Regions from separate parts of the Peribacillus sp. NPDC055009 genome, predicted to be linked through region 1. Evidence: riboswitches for the same ligand, from Rfam matches in the RefSeq annotation. Region 1 holds a riboswitch; each other region holds the start of a gene.
The links. A riboswitch is a leader RNA that binds a small molecule or an ion and turns the genes downstream of it on or off. The one in region 1 is predicted to bind cobalamin.

Region 1 (4,269 bases):
TTGTTAAGTAAGCGATCTTTTCGTATAAAGCATCGGCATATTGAACAGCCTCATCGGATTCCCAATAAATATTCTGTGTGGCAAGTAAATGATGCCATCCAAACGTTCCTAAACCAATTGCCCGGTAACGTTTGTTCGAGATGGATGCTTGTTTGACAGGAAGATTATTCACATCAATGACATTGTCCAGCATACGGATCTGAATGGGAATCAATCTTTCCAAAACATCGCTGCCCACCGCCCGTGGCAAGTTAATGGATGAAAGGTTGCAGACAACGAAATCGCCGCTTTTACGAACCACAACAACATCTCCATCTTCTGTTTCATATTCATCCGTGATCGTCGAAGGGCTTAGGTTTTGGGCAATCTCCGTACAAAGGTTGGAACAATAAATCATACCTTTATGTTTATTGGGATTCTTCCGATTCACTTCATCGCGGTAGAACATATACGGTACGCCTTCTTCTAATTGAGAAATCATGATGCTTTTCATGATGTCCATCGCATTGATTTTTTCAAAGCTGTAGTTTGGAAGCGTGCCATTTTCTGCGGCCTCGACAGCAAGTGCATAATGTTTCCTGAAGCTTCCTTCGCCTTTCTTCTCGTCATAAAGATCTTCAAGTGAAAATCCAAGGGTTTGCTTAACGGTATGCGGATCGAAAAGATACCATTCTTTTCTGTCGCGTACAGCCTCCATGAATAAATCCGGTATGCAAACGCCTGTAAATATATCATGGGCTTTTAATCTGTCATCCCCGTTTTGTGTCTTCAAATCGAGGAAGCTCATGATATCTTTATGCCAGGCATCCAAGTAAATCGCGATGGCACCTTTACGTTGCCCCAATTGATCGACACTTACAGCTGTCTGGTTGAATAGTCGAATCCAGGGAGTCGTGCCGGAACTATTTCCAGAGAAACCCCGGATATCAGAACCAAGCGAGCGAACCTTACCAACGTAAAGGCCGACACCGCCGCCGAATTTAGATACTTTTGCTGCATCGTAGTTTGATAGATAGATGCCATCAATGGAATCTTCAATCGCGTCGATAAAGCAAGAGCTTAACTGTCCATGTGTTTTCCCAGCATTGGAGAGTGTAGGAGTCGCAACGGTCATATAAAGGTTGGACATGGCCCAGTATGCTTCTTTTATAAGTTGCAGGCGGTGCTCCGTTTTTTCCATTCGCATGATTTCCATCGCGATGATCATGAAACGTTCTTGCGGCAGTTCGTAGACCTTGTCCTTTTTTGGGCGGGCCAGATAGCGGTCGTTCAATAAGTAGATGCCTATGTATGAGAATAATTTATCTTTTTCCGGGTCGATCACCGAGCCCAATTCCTCAATTTCCGCTTTTGTATATGAAGATAGCAGTTCTGGCTTGTAAATTGGATAACGCTGACCTTCCGAAAGCTGGGAGAGTTCTGTGATCAGCTCATAGAATGGGCCATAACTCTTGCCTGCATAACCTCGATTGGCTTGTGCATCCCTATACATTGTATTCAACAGTTCTGCTGCAGCAACGAATGTCCAATCCGGAGCATCGATATCCACACCCTCAAGAGCGAGCTGAATCAGTTTTTTTGATGCCTGTTCTTCGGTTGAGTCACTTTTGCGATCAAGCCATTTTGTAAAACGCTTTTTGAACTTTTCCATATCGAGACGGCCTTCGAATTCCTTCGATAACATCTCAAGCTGGATGGATTTCTTTTCTGTTTCATTTTCACTTATGGTAGAGTTATATGTTTGAGTCATTAATAATCCTCCTTGTTAACTTCCGCTAAAATAAAAAAACCGCCCAAAGAATTGAGCGGATCAAACGATAGAATAAAAGAGCCATGAAAAAATAGCCGTTATACTATCGTTTCATCATCTCAATCCCCGAAGAATAAGAAACGTCAAAAATTCAAGGCAGGTCTCCTGACTCATGATCATCCTACTTTGAGTCCTTCCCGTATAGAGAGCTATACAGTGGGTTTCTCATTTCGTCACATTTACAGTTGCGGGGACAGTTCCGGGTTTACACCGGATTCCCTTTTCAGCCATCACTGGCACCTTGGATTATAAAAATTCTATATATAGTTATTGGTATAGATTATGTAATCAATATCTAGTATTTCTGCTTATATTATCGTAAGCCATATACGATGATAATTCAACTAATATATTTGAAAAAAACCAACCCTTATCTATTGACAAAGTGATGGCAGAGGGTGAAGGAATGAAAGATTTTATTGGGGAATGGATAATTCAAGCGCTGATTTTACGGGATTTTGTGTTAAAATAAAGTGTCTAGTAAAGGTGGCTCTCCCTTATTGCGGTGAGGGGATTCGCGGAAAAATATTTATGAAAAAGGGGATAAAATCTTGGAAAAAGTATTAGTTTTTGGACATAAAAACCCGGATACAGACACAATCTGTTCAGCAATCGCTTATGCAGATCTGAAAAAGCAGTTAGGTATCAACGCTGAACCAGTTCGTCTGGGTGAAGTGAATGGTGAAACTCAATATGCATTGGACCAATTCAAATTCGATGCTCCCCGTCTTGTGGAAAAAGTTGCAGGGGAAGCTGATGGCGTAATCTTGGTCGATCATAACGAACGCCAGCAAAGTGCTGAAGATATTGACCAAGTCCGTGTGTTGGAAGTTATCGACCACCACCGTATCGCTAACTTCGAAACGAGCGATCCTTTATATTACCGTGCGGAACCAGTTGGCTGTACGGCAACCATTTTAAATAAAATTTATAAAGAAAACGGCATTGAAGTTCCTAAAGCAATCGCAGGTCTTATGCTGTCTGCCATCATTTCCGATTCTTTATTGTTCAAATCACCTACATGCACGGAGCAAGACGTTGCAGCAGCTATGGAATTGGCTGCCATTGCGGGAGTCGACGCTGAAACATATGGCTTGGAAATGTTGAAGGCGGGAGCTGACTTGAGCGACAAAACGATCGCCCAGCTCATCACACTTGATGCAAAGGAATTTTCCATGGGATTGGCTAAAGTGGAGATTGCACAAGTAAATGCTGTGGATCCAAACGAAGTCCTTGCTAAGCAAGCTGAATTGGAAGCGGCGATTGAAGCGGTAATCGCTGTCAAGGAATTGGACTTATTCCTATTCGTCGTAACGGATATCTTGACTAATGATTCTGTTGCCTTGGCTCTTGGTAAAGCGGCTTATGCAGTGGAAAAAGCATACGACGTTTCATTAAACAACAACATCGCCGTCTTAGAAGGCGTTGTATCGCGTAAAAAACAAATCGTTCCGGTCTTAACGGACGTATTCAGCAAGTAATAAAGGAAAAGGGATGCTCATTATTTGGGCATCCATTTATTGTACATGCAAAAAAAGACTCAACCATCCATTAAGGATGTTTGAGTCTTTTTTCTTAATTCAAGGCTTCCTTTTCTTTTTCATAGGCGATGACAATCAATTCTTTATTGGCTTCCTCGCCTAGTTTGCTTTCAAAGCTTTTCAGTTCATTCAATAAAACCGGTGACAGATTTGCTGCTGTATAATCCTGCTCGGGTGTCATGCTTTTCGCTCCTTTCAAAAGGAATTGATTCATGTTATCTATTTTGTCGGTTTGAAAAGTTTCTATTCAGCAGAATGTTACTTCTTCAAGATATTTTACTTTCTGAGGTGGCGAGTTTTTCAAGCAATGACGAACTTTCTTCATCGAGCCCTTGGACTTGGACAGGTATTCCCAGAAGCTGATATTTAAGGATAACCGTATCAACAGCACCGACTGCTGAAGCATCCCAGATCTTGGAATGGGAGAAGTCGATGACGATTGCATCGGCTTTTTCCTTGAAGTCAAACTTCGAAACAAAGTCCTGGACAGAAGCAAAAAATATTTGTCCGCTGATACGATAAGTGATTTTCTTAGCCTGGATATCTTCCGTTTTCTCTGCTGCCACTTTAGAAATTTTAGCCGAGAAGAAAATCATGCTCAAAAGCACTCCGGCAAATACGCCTTTTGATAAGTCATGTGTATAAAGAACAATAAGGACCGTCACGATCATCACGGCTGCATCCGACTTAGGAGTTTTAGTGAGCCTCTTTAGGGAAGACCAGTCAAATGTCCCGATTGAAACCATGATCATGACCGCGACAAGTGCAGCCATCGGTATTTTAATAAGGACATCATTCAATACCACGATTAATATCATAAGGAATGCTCCCGCTACAAATGTCGAGAGCCGGCCCCTTCCACCTGATTTAATGTTGATACCGGATTGGCCAATCATCGCACATCCTGCCATGCCTCCA
Region 2 (4,269 bases), on a different contig from region 1:
ACATTCACACCTAAGTGTTTTGCCCGGTCTTCCCCGAAAGTCATCGCATTCAATTCGCTTGTATTCATGATCAAGATCAACGAACCAATGATAAAAAACGGCAAAATGATTGCAATATAATTCCATCCGCGCATTGAAACGCTTCCCATCAGCCAGCCGATGATTTGTCTTAATTCATCACCCGTCAGCGCAATCATCAATGAAATGAAGGCACTTAAAAACGAACTGAAAATGATTCCCGTTAAAATGATCGTTTCCACTTTCATCGATCGATCCATTTTTTTTGCAAAAGTCAATACGCAGAGCATCGTGAGCACTGAGCATAAAATGCTCAATGCCGGAAGAGTGTATAAACCGATGAACGGCAGTGATATATTCAAGAATATTGTCAATACGGCGCCGACCGATGCTCCTGATGAAATACCTAATGTGTAAGGATCAGCGAGCGGGTTCCGGAGCAGCCCCTGAAATGCCGCACCCGCAATCGCCAGCGATGCCCCGACCAACCCCGCAAGCAACACACGCGGCAAGCGGATGTTCATCACGATATTCGTCAGCATCACATCCGGATCAGCGGAAATCGGCAAATGAAAGATCTCCTTGCCGATTATTTGTAAAAGTACGGGAATCGGTACTGACACCGAACCAAAGGAAATGCCTACCGTCATTGCGAATAACAAAATTAAAAACGCAATCAAATAGGCAAACGTCCATTTAGTTGTTAAATTGGTTCGGATAGACTGATTTGGCAAGTTCCTCTACTCCCTCTATCAAGCGTGGACCGGAACGGGTCACCAAGTCAGAATGGACATCAAAGACTTGGCCATTCTTAACAGCATTTACGTCTTGCCATCCTTTTCGGCCCTTCACTTCATTTGCTGAATCTTTCGTATAATAACCATAAGTTGTAATGATGACATCAGGATTTGCAGCAATCATCGACTCTTCATCAATCTTTGCCCAACCGTCCAAGTCAGCAGCAGCATTATCCGCTGAAATAATAGTAAGCATCTCATTCATGAAAGTATTTTTTCCCGGTGTGTATATTTCCGGTGAAGGCGAAACTTCCACTAAAACGGTCTTCCTATCCTCTTCCTTTACGGATTTGGCCTTTTCCTCGATATCCTTAAGCTTCGTTTTCATATCCGCAACGATTTCGTTTGCCTTGTCATGTTCACCCGTTGCCTGTCCAATCATTTCAATAGACTCATAGACTTGGTCAAAGCTTTGTGCATCATTGACTACGAGGACATCTATTCCAGCATCCTTAAGCTGCTGTAAACCCTCATTCGAATTATGGGCACTTGATGCATGGGCAAGAACAAGGTCAGGCTTCATGGAGACAATCAGCTCCGTGTTCATTTCCATTCCGCCAACTTTTTCAATTTCTTTCGTTTCTTCCGGGTAATTATCATTATCGGAAACACCAATGACCTTTTTACCCAACCCAAGTGCAAAGACCACTTCCGTATTACTTGGTATTAACGAAACGATTTTCTTCGGTTTTTCTTCTATCGTTACTTTTTCCCCAGTTGCATCTTTAATCGTAATCGGGAAAGCTTCGTGTTGAGCATGTTTCGTTTGCTGCTTTTCTTTTCCTTCATCAGTAGCTCCACTGCAGCCGACCATCATGCCTGCAGTAAGCAACATCAACAATATCAGACCAAAAATTTTCTTCATTTTCATTCCCCACAATCTTTTTATTTAATTTCTTTCACCCAATAATCCCGGAAGATGCCCCAAAACAAAAAGCACCTCCCGTTAAACGGAAGGTGCTTGTATGGCAACAATATCATTACGGACTTCTTAGGGTCTGCCACACACCTTCCCATCCGCGTAGGTTACAGGTGTACGAATTTTGGCAGGTCTCCTGGCTCATGGTCATCGTCAACGGCACCTTCCCATATTTCATACAGTGGTACACAGCCGTCAGCTCCCATATACAGTGGCGGGACCGCGCTGGCATTTCACCAGCTTCCCTTTTAAGTCATTACGACACCAAATCGTTCATATGTATATAATTTTCATTGCCTTCATTATACACCATGTAAGAATCGATTATTATATGATTTTTCTGAACAGGTTCGAAATGACCCTTCCACACTCAATGATTTGAAGCATTTTCAATCAACGAAGCAAACCCATCGACTGATAAACCGGGTGAAATCCGAACTCGATGCAAGGCATGCATCCCTTGTTCCCTTGAAGCTCCCCCAGGTTCGGTAGTGACTGCCATCTTGTATCCGGCTTCATCTGACAGCCTGAGAGTCTCTTCGTTATACCGGCCAACCGGGTAGGAAAGCACTGTCGTGTCCTGGTCGAGAATACGGTCGAATAGCTTCTTAGACTGGACCATTTCAGCTTCTTGCTGCTCTGCCGTCATGCGGTTCAGCTCCAAATGGTTGATAGTATGGCTTTCGATCGAAATCCCATTCCTGCTCATCTCCATCATTTGATTTTCAGTCAGGTGATGACCTTTATCAATGGACTTCCCGATCATGAAGACAGTTGCTTTCATATCATTTTCTTTTAATATCGGGAAAGCCTCCGTGAAGTTATCTGTATAGCCATCATCAAAAGTAAGCCAGACACACTTCTCACTTGGCATCCGATTCTCGGTTAAAACGAGGAATGCCTCTTCAGGAGATAATGTATAGTAGCCATTCTCCCGAAGCCAAGCCATCTGTGACCGGAATTCCTCACTTGGAACCCGAAGGCGATTACCTTCAGAAATGCTGTGATACATCAAGATTGGAAGCTGGACGGCGGGCTCGGCCGTTATCCAGTCTCCCGTATCGATCTGGCCCTCCAATTCCTGCCCTGCCCCATTATCCGCCGCTTCGACCACTTCGATGTCATCTTCCGCAATCGGTGCAGCTGTCTTTGTGCCTATACCTTCTAAAATCTCTTGTGAGCATGCAGGTAAAATCAAAATCCCCAGCAATGCAACCATCCTTAACACTCTATATTTCCCCACTATCATTCTCCTAATTTTTTATAGTAAAATAGTACCAGAAAACTAGTGATTAATAAAGTATTCCATTAAATGAAAAAAGGGAAAGACGAGAGCTTAGTGACCTGTTAAGCATTTATGAGGATTTTTTTTCATAAGTATGTGCTATTAGCTTGAAAAGTTTGCCTATAAGAAATATAATAAATAAGTCGTCGACTTTTTTATATGTCCCAGTAGCTCAGCAGGATAGAGCGACAGCCTCCTAAGCTGTAGGTCGTAGGTTCGATTCCTATCTGGGACGCTAACTAAAAACCCTGTTACAATGCGGTTCTTCCGCGTAGTAACAGGGTTTTTTTCTGTGATTTATGGGGCGGTTAAACAAGTTCATAAAAAAAATCCGAGCCCTGTAAAACACAGAACTCAGATTTTTTATATACAGATAACCAATAGACCCAAACAAAACTCCCTTTAGCTATACTTACTTTCTATCTAAGCCTATCTCGTTGATTTTTTCATCAAAAATAGGTCCGAAACTTTCAGAATAAGTATTCGTTAAATGCCTATTGTCCCGGTAAATTATAACATTACCAATAATGGGCTGAAATTTACCGTTCACTTTAAAGTAATCTGTTAAGTCAATTTTATGCAATGATTTATTCTCTTTTTCAAATTGTCTCCAAAAGCTTTCGTCTTTCTGATTATCTACTGAATTCATTTTTTTTGTTGTTTCATCTATTCCATGTGTTTCTAATGATTCCAGTACATTAAAACTATATCTTGGATCATCACGAACCGCTAACACTTCAATACCATATTCATCTTTAACATACTGCAGCTGATCAACCATTTGTTGTTGTATTTTATTATTAGGTGAATCAGAAGCTGTGGCGTGAGAAATGACAAGATCTACATCTGAATCCTTTAGATAATCGAGAACATTATTGACCCAGATACCTTTCAAATCATCATCCGCATAACCTGTTGAAAAACGTGTACCTGAACGAGTCATATTCAATACACGATAATTATCATCTTTTGTTGCTTCTAAAATGGCACCTAACCAATGCTCTGAATGGGAACTGCCGATCAGGGCAATTGTAGCATCGTAATTTTCAGTTTCGCCATATTCCCCAATTTTCAAGTCACTTTCCTTCAACCCTTGGTTACTGCCGTCCAAATGCGATTGTGGTAAATCATCAAAGACTTCAGAATATGATGGAATTGGTTCCTGATCAGGTATATCATCAGGGTTTTTTACAGCTAACGCTCCTGGATAATTTTTATCGTTTATATTATTTTCCAGCCTATTTTTATCT
Region 3 (4,269 bases), on a different contig from region 1:
TTACATCGGCGTCGAGGGAGGAGATGACATCCATGAAACTGTTGAAGTCGCAATAGCACATATGCGTATGAATTTGGGTTGTATCCTCCACGCTTGATGTCGATATCAAGAACGAATTCACAGCCCAGTTCAAATATTCGTCGCGATCGCTTTTTTTCAATGGCAGACCTTCTCTAAGTGCAGGCTCATCGACCTGAATCATTTTGATTCCAGCGGATTCCAATGCAATGACTTCTTTTTCCAAAGCGAGTGCCAGCTGATAGCATACATTCTCCCTGGAAATATCATCACGGACAAATGACCAGTTCAAAATCGTAACAGGACCTGTAAGCATTCCCTTTACCGTCTTCTTCGTCAGTGATTGTGCGTATACACTTTTCCTGACTGTCATCGGTTCGATGAAATGGATGTCGCCGTAGATGACTGGCGGTTTCACACAGCGGGATCCATAGGATTGTACCCACCCCTTTTCTAAAAAGACGAATCCACCTAACTTATGGCCGAAGTATTCAACCATATCCGTTCGTTCGAATTCCCCATGAACAAGGACATCCAAACCGATTTCTTCTTGGATTTCGATCCACCTGCCGATTTCTTCGTTAACGAATGTTTCATATTGCGAAGCGGTCCATTCTCCTCTTTTGAATTTCCCGCGTGCTTGTTTAACATCAAATGTCTGCGGAAAGCTGCCGATCGTAGTCGAAGGAAGAAAAGGCAATTTGAAAAATGCCTGTTGTTTTTGGTAACGCTCTTTAAATGGAAGCTGACGGCCGGCGGTCCTGGTTTTAACCTTTTCGACATTGGATTTTACAGTTCCGTGATTCCGGGCATTTGAACTTGCTAACGTTTGAAGCGTGAATTTATTTGCATCGACTTTCTCGGCGATTGCTTCAAAGCCTTGATTATTCCCTTTGACCAAGAGTGTGATTTCCTCGAGTTTCTCATCAGCGAAAGCAAGGGCCTCTTTCACTTCGTTTGATAGGGCGGTTTCATTACGAACGGTCACCGGGACATGAAGCAAGGAACAAGAGGGCTGAAGCCAGATTCGGTCTTCGGCTACCATTGTCTTAAGAGTCTCGATCAATTGGATTTTTTTCGATAAATCAGAAAGCCAAATGTTTTTTCCGTCAATCAAACCTGCAGCAAGCACTTTGTCCTTCGGAAAGCCGAATGCTTCCAGGTTGCTTAGATTCCTCCCTTTGTCATGTACAAAATCAAGACCGATTCCTTGGACTTGTAATTCGATGACTTCCTGGTAATGTTCCACGGCATCAAAGTATGTTTGTAGCATGATGTTCAGGTTTGGTGCTGCTTCATTCAGTTTTTCATAGAGGTAAGTAACAGTTTGCATATCTTCTTTGGAAATCGATGAAACAAGTGAAGGTTCGTCCATTTGAACCCACTTCACGCCTTCTTGCTCCAACTCCCGGAGGATTTGCGTGTATAGGGGAAGCAGGCTCAGGATGATGCCAGGGATATCTTGTTTTTTGAAGCCTTTGGAAAGGGAGATGAAAGTATAAGGACCGATCAACACGGGCTTTGTTTCAATTCCTAGCTTTTCCTTGGCTTCCCGATATGCTGCAAGTGGTTTATTTTCCGTTAACGTCAGCTGTGGCACCTTTAATTCAGGGACAATATAGTGATAGTTCGTATTGAACCATTTCGTCATTTCGGAAGCGACTTCATCATTGTTTCCGCGAGCCATTGAATAATAAACGGAAAGGGGAACGCTTCCGCTTTCATAGGCTGAATAACGTTCAGGAACAAGACCGAACATTACGGACATATCGAGCATTTGATCATAGAAAGTGAAGTCGTTGACAGGAATGATATCAATGCCTCGTTTCTTCTGTTTTTGTAAGTTGCCTAAACGGATGGCTTTTAGTTGTGCCGTAAATTCTGCTTCATCGATTTTACCGGACCAGTAAGCTTCCAATGTACGTTTCCATTCACGATCTTCCCCGATTCGAGGGTAACCCAAACTACTGCTTTTCAATATTCCCATCCTCCTATATTCATTTAATTGAGCAATAAAAAAAGCATTCCTAACCGTCAAAAGAGATGGTTAGAAATGCTTAAAATAAAGAGGCATGCAAAATGCCCCTTACAATTATAAGGTCCCTAACACCTCCCTATCTCCCGTAGGTTAAAACAGTGTTGTCGAAATAGGCAGGTCTCCTGACTTAGGGATTAACATTAGCGGCGGGCCTTCCCGATCCGTTGATCAGTGGCATATTGGATGGCGCTAACACTCCCATTACAGTGGCGGGACCGTCCCGGAATTACACCGGACTTCCCTTTTAATCCTAATTAAAAACTAGGAACCTATTTCCACATATGAAATTTGACAAAACCTGCCTTGATAACTGTTTGCAGGTTAAAAATTTATAAAATAAAAACTATTATAAAAATTTAGACAATCTTAACATATCCGACCAAAAGGGTCAACATGGAAAAACGATTCAGGAAAAGTATCCGGTTATAAGGTGTGTGGGTGATAAGGATGAGGTCTGTTCCTAAAAAAGAATATATTGTTTGGACAGGGAGTATGTATAGAGGAAGTGGCGTTTTGAAATGGGGCGTGGGGGATGACTTTCTACATCTTGATTGCAGGAATCATTTTTTGCATGGTGATGAGCATTCGTACGTTATTTCTTGTCGAGTCGGGAGGAAAGAAGTTTTCTCTGGAGGATATGCTGTGGCTTGGCAATTTATATGCGACGATATTAGTTGGATTTGCACTGATTTATTTATTATACGAACTTCAGAATCATTCGGTGATTCTTGATATGGGCAATCGATTGGATGGCACTTTCTATGAACAGTTGAAGACTTCTTTTTATTTTAGTGCGATGACGATGTTTTCTGTAGGGTATGGAGATATAGCCCCGATTGGAATGGGCAGGATGATAGCTACGATTCAGGCTTTCATCGGTTATACACTGCCGGCAGCGTTCGTGATCCGGACGGTGATCGATTTGGAGCACAAAGATAGGAAGGATAAATGAAAGTTGTGTTTCTTTCGATTATTGGGTACTCTTACCATAATGAAAGAAATGGAGGGTTCAATATGACTGTTAAAATTGGAGAAAAAGCACCTGATTTCAAGCTCCCTGCAAACAATGGTGAAATGGTGTCCCTATCGGATTTTAAGGGGAAATATATTGTTTTATATTTTTATCCAAAAGACATGACGCCAGGTTGCACGACGGAGGCCTGTGATTTCCGGGACCATAATGAGCAATTTGAGGAATTGAACGCGGTCATCATTGGAATCAGCCCAGACCCAGCTGCACGTCATGAAAAATTCATCGAAAAACATGGATTGCCTTTTCTGCTGCTGGCTGATGAAAATCATGAAGCGGCTGAATCATTTGATGTGTGGCAATTGAAAAAGAACTTCGGCAAGGAGTATATGGGCATTGAACGTTCAACTTTCCTGATTGATAAGGCTGGTATGGTAGTCAAAGAATGGCGTAAAGTAAAGGTCAAAGGCCATGTCGAAGAAGCTCTTCAAACTCTTCGCGACCTCGAAAAATAAGGGACAGGCAGATGAAGGATGAGCGAATAACGAAGCTTGCAGCCAGGCTGATTCATCATTCGATACAATTACAGCCAAAAGAGAGAATCCTCATACGGGGGAATATCAATACGAAACCATTATTGAAAGAGCTGATTGATGAAATATACAGAGTGGGTGCTTATCCATATGTAGAACTCGAAGACGATGAAATAAGCCGCCACCTGTTACAAGGGAATGTAAAGGAACAACTTGACACCTCTTCGCAATGGGCCTTGAAGAAATATAAGGATATCGATGCGGTAATCATCATCACCGGGGAAGAAAACGATGTGGAAATGACCGATGTTCCCATCGAGAGGCACCGTCTTCAGGGGGAGGCTATGAATTCCCCCACTCTTTTCTATGTAAACAACCGACGTTGGGTCTTGCTTAATTATCCCACCAACGCATCAGCGCAAAAAGCCGGCATGACCTTCGACAGGTACGAAGATTTTCTTTTGAATGTATGCAACATGGATTACGGGAAAATGGAGACGGCCTTGAAACCTTTAAAACAATTGATGGAACGAACTGACATAGTCAGGATCGTTTCGCCAGGAACAGATTTGACCTTTTCCATCAAAGGTATGCCGGCCGTCATATGTGCCGGAAAAAAGAATTTACCTGATGGGGAAGTGTTTACGGCACCCATAAAAGATAGTCTCAATGGTAGGATATCCTTCAACACACCAACAACCTATGAAGGA

Region 2: it holds a riboswitch for cobalamin, as region 1 does, so the genes downstream of both, ACWF5P_RS06135 (helical backbone metal receptor) here and ACWF5P_RS07300 (ribonucleoside-diphosphate reductase subunit alpha) in region 1, are expected to answer to the same signal.
Region 3: it holds a riboswitch for cobalamin, as region 1 does, so the genes downstream of both, metE (5-methyltetrahydropteroyltriglutamate--homocysteine S-methyltransferase) here and ACWF5P_RS07300 (ribonucleoside-diphosphate reductase subunit alpha) in region 1, are expected to answer to the same signal.

The regions. Positions count from the first base shown of each region.
Region 1 is NZ_JBSGVZ010000003.1:224,928-229,196, reverse strand. Features, by position in the region: gene ACWF5P_RS07300 (ribonucleoside-diphosphate reductase subunit alpha) at 1-1,750, opposite strand, end outside; cobalamin riboswitch at 1,889-2,069, opposite strand; gene ACWF5P_RS07295 (manganese-dependent inorganic pyrophosphatase) at 2,362-3,291, shown strand; gene ACWF5P_RS07290 (hypothetical protein) at 3,386-3,532, opposite strand; gene ACWF5P_RS07285 (SulP family inorganic anion transporter) at 3,618-4,269, opposite strand, start outside.
Region 2 is NZ_JBSGVZ010000002.1:477,769-482,037, forward strand. Features, by position in the region: gene ACWF5P_RS06130 (FecCD family ABC transporter permease) at 1-752, opposite strand, end outside; gene ACWF5P_RS06135 (helical backbone metal receptor) at 715-1,686, opposite strand; cobalamin riboswitch at 1,844-2,018, opposite strand; gene ACWF5P_RS06140 (polysaccharide deacetylase family protein) at 2,105-2,953, opposite strand; tRNA gene ACWF5P_RS06145 (tRNA-Arg) at 3,181-3,254, shown strand; partial or broken gene ACWF5P_RS06150 (acyltransferase family protein) at 3,432-4,269, opposite strand, start outside.
Region 3 is NZ_JBSGVZ010000036.1:12,305-16,573, forward strand. Features, by position in the region: gene metE (5-methyltetrahydropteroyltriglutamate--homocysteine S-methyltransferase) at 1-2,005, opposite strand, end outside; cobalamin riboswitch at 2,152-2,344, opposite strand; gene ACWF5P_RS26690 (potassium channel family protein) at 2,589-3,008, shown strand; gene bcp (thioredoxin-dependent thiol peroxidase) at 3,071-3,541, shown strand; gene ACWF5P_RS26700 (aminopeptidase) at 3,553-4,269, shown strand, end outside.